Regions from separate parts of the Paenibacillus sp. BC26 genome, predicted to be linked through region 2. Evidence: a T-box and tRNA genes for the amino acid it is inferred to sense, from the RefSeq annotation. Region 2 holds a T-box; the other holds one or more tRNA genes.
What was found. The T-box of region 2 lies ahead of argS (arginine--tRNA ligase). A T-box ahead of a tRNA ligase gene usually reads a tRNA of that ligase, here a tRNA-Arg.

Region 1: it encodes a tRNA-Arg, which carries the amino acid that the T-box ahead of argS (arginine--tRNA ligase) is inferred to sense. The anticodon was not compared.

Annotation. Positions count from the first base shown of each region.
Region 1 is NZ_FPAD01000001.1:1,202,968-1,206,383, reverse strand. Features, by position in the region: gene BM412_RS05010 (hypothetical protein) at 12-890, opposite strand; tRNA gene BM412_RS05005 (tRNA-Gly) at 1,084-1,157, shown strand; tRNA gene BM412_RS05000 (tRNA-Arg) at 1,246-1,322, shown strand; gene BM412_RS04995 (hypothetical protein) at 1,925-3,416, shown strand, end outside.
Region 2 is NZ_FPAD01000006.1:19,374-22,789, forward strand. Features, by position in the region: gene argS (arginine--tRNA ligase) at 1-1,404, opposite strand, end outside; T-box leader at 1,465-1,766, opposite strand; gene BM412_RS28540 (DNA-deoxyinosine glycosylase) at 1,840-2,358, opposite strand; gene BM412_RS28545 (DUF7667 family protein) at 2,421-2,672, opposite strand; gene speB (agmatinase) at 2,921-3,416, opposite strand, start outside.

The DNA.
Region 1 (3,416 bases), on a different contig from region 2:
TAATATCAAGACTAGCCGCCATCACCGTCCAATTTTAATTGCGCGATTTGCCGTAACGACCTGCAAGCCTGCTCATAACGGAACCGAAGAGCATCGGTAATCCCGTAAGTTTCCCGCACATCGTCGTCATCTACTCTGCCATAAAGTGACAGTTCAAGCACTTGATGCAGTGCAGCCGAATAGCAATCCACGGTCTCATCGTCGTCCGACAAAAGCCGACTGTAAGCCGTCGTGCCGTACAAGCATTGCAAGCATTCTTTCCACAGCTCTCTTGCAAAATGGGGCATCGATGCTTCCTGTACCTCTGTTACCGATTCTACCCGTTCTACGACCCTTGTAACCACCGGCGGAAATTCATCCATCGAAAGCGGCGTCGCTTCGATCTCGAGATCCACCAGCTCCCCGAGACGATCCAGCCTGATTGCCCCGGTTACGCCGCGCTTCTTCAACGATTGCAGCGCCTTGAATTGAAGTGCCGGATGCAAATCCGTTCGCGTCAGCCATGTGATGATGGTTTCGTCGACACTTGGATGATTGAGATAAGCCGCGCGCTCCAATGCCAAAATTTGCTGATCGGCAACAGGATGATGCTGCATGATATAAAGAACCTGCTGCACGTAAGCTTCGTCGTGCTCGCCTGAACTCAGCGCTTCCCGGCGAAGCGACTCCTCATCGCCGTCCGGCTCAGCGGAGTCCATATGTATGCTGTCGTTCGAGTCTCCATAGCCCGGGAAAGCAACATCCAGCCATGATAATAAATTGGTCCATTCTTCGTAATGACGCTTCTCTTCGCCTTGGCAATTCAGCAAGAAACGAAGCAGTCCTTTAGCTTCTCCATATTGTTCGGATTCAAGCATGCGCGTCAGTTGGTTCTGATATTGATCCAGCATATTCGGAAACAAATATACATTCTCTCTGTTATCACCCTGCGAGGGGCCTGAGGTTGTAATAGAATCACCGCCTTATCAGTCAAACTGCCTGCAGAAATGCGTATTATGTACAGTTAGAGTTCGATTATATCACTCTCTGCTGTTGATTTCCATTTTAGGCTGTGCTATTATTTGTCTACTTTGTTTTTTCCGTGCGGGTGTAGTTCAATGGCAGAACGCCAGCTTCCCAAGCTTGAGGCGAGGGTTCGATTCCCTTCACCCGCTCCATGATTTAACAAATACATAGCATTTTAAATTCTTTTCAAAAAAAGTAGTTGCACTACCGGAACACTCCGTGATATACTCCTTCTTACGTGTCCCAGTAGCTCAGTTGGATAGAGCACACGCCTTCTAAGCGTGTTGTCGGGGGTTCGAATCCCTCCTGGGACGCCATTTTTACCTAGCGTTTCAGACACTTATACTAAAGACAGCCTCCTGTTGGATGGTGCTTAGGCACTTTCCCGGGAGGCTTTTTTGTTTTCTATTCCTCTCCCGACAACTCGACAACTTCATTAATTGAGAATCAAGTTTTCGAGCAGGAGTGCCTCAGTTTCCCCAAATAATCATGTTGCCATTAACGCAACATGATTGGGGTTTCTCTACGTTGACGGCCGAAATGTTGCTTGTTAAGCAAAATCCCATCCTAATCAACGTAACTAAAGGCTCATATCAATGAAAATGATGCATGCTAGGCAACAAATTGTGAAGTAACGCCGCTGAGACGGTTAATAAGTTGCAATTTGAGCAGCATTTCTGTGGCCCATGAACAGAGTTGAATTCATAACGAAGCCAAGATCGCTATTCCGGCAAAAAGGCTTAATGGACTTATCGAACAACAGCATCTCCGCAAGGCAATCCCATTATGGAGTCTTCCTTCCAGCCACAAATTTTAGTTCATTGCACACTGCAATAATTCCCATGATTTCTCTGAAAATGTGGTACTATTAGTCTATCATTCTAGCGAATAATGACTATCAATGTCGGAGGCTGTCGAAATGAGCTCATTTGCCGATTCAAATCGCCATACGCGTAAACCCGCTTCGCCCATTCAGCGTGAAAGTGCCGAACAGAGCACCCGTACAGCAGCCTCGTCGGCTAACAGTCGAGAAAGCGATTCGGAACCCGGAAAGCTGCTCCAGATGCAGCGCGCTTCCGGCAATCAGGCTGTGCTGCAGATGATGCAGTCAAGCAAAGGTACGATCATGCGTCAGACCGGTGCGGCTCGGATGGGAAGACCTGACCGTGTAAACAGTCCGGCTTCATCTACAGTCCGAGCGACGCCGGCAGCTGCTCAAGCACCGGTAGCGGCGGAGCAGCAAGCGCAAGAAGCGGCCGCCGCTCCGGTGACGGCTCCGACCGTTACCGCAAGCGCACCGGCGGCTCCCGCAGCCCCTGCCGCGCCTTCAGCTCCGGCCGCCGCCGCTGCGCCGGCAGCGTTCACCCCACCGCCGATCCCCGCCAATTTGAGGGGCAAGGCAGGGTACAGCGAAGTCTACGGCTGGCTGAAAGAACAAGCCACTAAAGAGAAGAAAACCACGCTCTTCGCTTACTTCGACGCCTTGACACCGGAACAGAAAATGTCGGCGATACGCGCAATGAACGGCGGCACCAAACGATTCGTCGATCTGGATAACGTCAAGAAAACGATGGTGAAAGGCCTCATTAGTAAATCGGTCGATTGGGATAAGTTCTCGGTTATCTCTCGGGATGCCAGCAAAGCCGATACCAAAAACTACAATGCGGATACGGACAAAGACTATCTCGGTTACGCTGCAATCGGCACTTCCGCTTCGACGGGCGGCGCCGGCGGTTCGGCTACCATCAGCGCCGGATTAGGGGCAAAGGATGCCCTGCCTGTTGCCGAAGGCATCGGACCTGCCGCCGGAGCGCTTAGCGGACTCGCCTCGATCTCGCAGATCTACAATGCCACCGACAACTATGACGAATCGCTGAGCAACACCGGCAAAGCGCAGCAAATCGTGGGAGAAGGCGGCGCCGGCGCGGCCGATCTGGCCCGTTTCAGCGCAGGGACGGTGAACAGCGTTCGTACCGTTGCGGACATGGGGCTCAACGCCGGCGCGACTGTCGCTGCCGGAGCTGCCGGTATTATCGGCGGCGCGGCCTATATGGTCAGCGGCGTAGCCGGCTACCGCGAGAACAAGAAGAACGCCAAGAACCTGCATGAGATGGAAGACAAAATGAAACAAGCCAGCGATACCCGTGCCGCCGATCTCGGGCATGCCGCTAACCTGGGCGGTTCGACGCAGGAAATGAACAAAGACAAGAACAAAGCAACAGCCGTCAAAGGAGCGCTCATGGTCGCAGGCGGCGCTGCCCTCCTAATCGCCGCCGCTTCCCCTGCCGGCCCAATCCTCATTGCGCTTGCTGCGATTCTCGGCGGTGTCGCCGCGATCGTCAAATTTTATAAGAAATATAAACGGAAAGAATCGTTCGTCGATCGTGTCCTTAAAGTCGACGAAGCGATGA
Region 2 (3,416 bases):
CAGCTTCCCTTTGGCCAGCAGCTTGAATGCTCTTGCCGCCGTGTATTGCACGTAAGGGCCAGTCTCCCCTTCGAAGCGAAGCGCCTCATCCAGCGAGAAATCCACCTCCAGCATGCGATGATGAAGCAAATCGCCGAACACAATTGCACCAATCCCAACGGCTTCCGCGGTATCCCGCGCATCTTCCAGATCCGGATTCTTCTCGGCAATAATGGCAGCAGCCTTGGATACGGCTTCGTCCAGTACCTCATCCAGGAAGATGACCTGACCTCTGCGCGTGGACATTTTGCGGCCTTCGAATTTCATCAGCCCGAATGCGAGATGGCGGCATTGGTCTGCCACTTCTTCGCCCATGCGCTTCAAGACGGCAAACACTTGTTGAAAATGCAGCTTCTGCTCCGCCCCTACCACATACAGCAGCAAATCCCCGCCCATCTCGTTCTTCCGATAGAGTGCCGTAGCGAGATCGCGCGTCGGATAGATGGTCGTGCCGTCCGACTTCAGAATGAGGCATGGCGGCAATCCTTCCTCTTCCAAACGAACAACCTGCGCGCCGTTGCTTTCCTCCAGCAGCTGCAGCTCTTGCAGGCGCGAGACGACGGCGGTCATTTTATCGTTATAGAAGCTCTCGCCGAGCGTATAGTCGAACTGCACGCCAAGACGCGTATACACGCGGTCGAATTCCTCCATGCTGAACGAGACAAAATAACGCCACAACCGGTGCGCTTCCTCATCGCCGTTCTCCAGCTTCCAGAACCAATGACGCGCTTTGTCCTCCAAAGTCGGATCCTTCTCGGCTTCCTCATGGAACTGGACATACAAACGCAAGCTCTCGCGAATCGGCTCTTCCTTGAGCTTCGCTTCGTCCCCCCAGCGCATATACGCTTCCATCAGCTTGCCGAATTGCGTACCCCAATCACCGATATGGTTGACGGTCACAACCTCATAGCCGGAGCTGCGGTACATCTGAGCAAGCGCGTTGCCGATCATCGTCGAACGCAGATGGCCCACGCCGAAAGGTTTGGCGATATTCGGAGAGGACATATCCATGATGACGCGTTGACCCGTCCCGACCTGCGATTGCCCGAAATCAGCAAGCAGCAGCGGAGCAAGCAGCTTCGGTGCCCACTCTTCCCGAACGAGGAAGAGATTCAGGTACGGACCTTTGGCTTCGGCGCGAATCGTCGGTGACGTTCCGGAATCGGCTCCGGCACCGATCTGCTCCGCGAGCTCTGCGGCAATCGCGGCCGGCGCGCGTTTCAGTTCACGCGACAGCGCAAAGCAAGGAAATGCGACGTCGCCTAGCTCCGGGTTTGGCGGGAGTTCCAGCAGCGCCACGATGTCTTCATAGGTCAGCGATGGTACATGCGGCTGCAGCTGTGCGGCTGCCCATTGCAATAACAGGTTCATCATGTTCATCCTCCCCGATTTGTGGTTAGAAACAAATAAAACCCCCGTCTCTAATAAAGAGACGGAGGTTCATTTCCGCGGTACCACTCTTCTGGTTTTCATTATGGCTGCACGAACAACGAACAACAAACAGCGGCGGCCATGCCGAAAACCTCTCAAGCACGATAACGGGGTGACCGGATTCATCTACTTACAGAGGCGCGCTTCAACAAGCTCCCTGCATGTTCAATGGATCTACTCCCGGGTCCGCTTCCCTTACGCCGCTGCGCCGGCTTTCACCAAGGATGATTCGCTCATCCAGCCCGGCTCGCTGCTAGCACCGATCTGCAAGGTACTGTCCCGTTCATCGTATGTAGCTGTTATTACTGACTGTATTTCCCCTATTATATGCAACCTCGCGAAAAAAGCAAGCCTCTTGCGGAGGTTTGCCTAGGTCTGTTCGAGCGGAATTAAGTGCGGCAGCAAAATGCGCCAAGCTTCGATCCGATCTGCAGTCGTGCGCATCGCAGCCGTCGGAATCGGACTGGTCGACGGCAGCTTGAGCAGCGTTATGCCGCTGAGCTCGGGTAAGCTTTTGAAATACTTCAAGAACGTATCATGAGACTTCGCCCCGTTGCACACAATGCAGCTAATCTCCGGATACTCCGCCAGCAAGCCGGGAATGTCATTGGGACGCTCCTCCCGGATGTTCACATCGAGACTGCCCTCCCGCTGACAGGATTCAATGACATCCCAGAGCGCGATACCGCGAGCCTTGGCAAAAACGAGCCGATCCTCATAATCCTCAGCCGGCGTCAGCCCGAACAAGCCATACACCACCGGCCATAAATGATTGCGCGGATGGGCGTAATATTGGTGCTTCGCGAGCGAAGCCGTTCCCGGCATGCTGCCAAGGACAAGCACCCGCGCACGATCGCCGATCTCCGGCGGAAATGAATGTACTCTCATCACGCAGTCCCTCCCCTCATAACCATAGGAAACCAGAAAGAGACGTTAATTTCAAGCCCCGGCTAGAGCTGAGGCGATGCCGGCGGCGTTCCGGTCAGCCGTTCGATTTTGCGGCATATATCGTGCTGCCACTCCGTATCGCCCGTCATCGAAGCCAGCAGCGAGAGATTGTACAAATTCGCAACTTGTCGGCAAATCATCGCGTTCACCGCCAAGCAATGCTCAAAGTCCGCCAGCTCCTCCGCCGAGAGCTGTCTCTTGCTTCGAACCGTCCACAGCTCCGCGAGCCGCTCGTGAATTGGCAATAAGCTCATAACTTGCTCGCCCCCTTCAATTGTTAGACTACTACTATTCATTATGACCAAAAAATGAAGCCCTAAGCGGCGGGCATGCGGTAGTCCTCTAACCGGAGCTGCTTTATTGTTATTTTATAGCTGATTCCGGCACTCTGAAACTTGACCGCCGAAAAAGAAGAAGCCTGATTTAGGAGACCGAATAGAGCGGCGAAGGCTGTTTAGCAACCAACAAAAAAGGACGGGAGCATCGCTCCCGTCCTTCGCTATTATTTAATAAAGCCAAGCAGCATTTCGCGGATGACTTTCGCCGCGACGATCTGTGTTTGTTCTGTAGGGTCATAAGCCGGCGCTACCTCAACAAGGTCGCAGCCGACAATATTAACGCCGGAACGGGCAATGGCATGAACCGCGTCAATCAATTCCTTCGACGTGATGCCGCCGGCTTCCGCCGTACCTGTTCCCGGTGCTGCCGATGGATCCAGCACGTCGATGTCGATCGTCAGATAGACAGGACGGCCTTCAAGCTCAGGCAATACTTTCTTCAAAGGCTCAAGCACTTCGAACGGGTGGAAATTGATGTTCTCGCGCGCATATTGCCACTCTTCGCGGGAACCGGAACGGATACCGAATTGGTAGACGTTCTTGCCGCCGATAAGGCCGGCTGCTTTGCGAAGCGGTGTGGAGTGGGAAAGCGGTTCGCCTTCGTACGACTCGCGCAGATCCGCATGGGCATCAAAGTGAATGATCGCCATGTCCGGATAC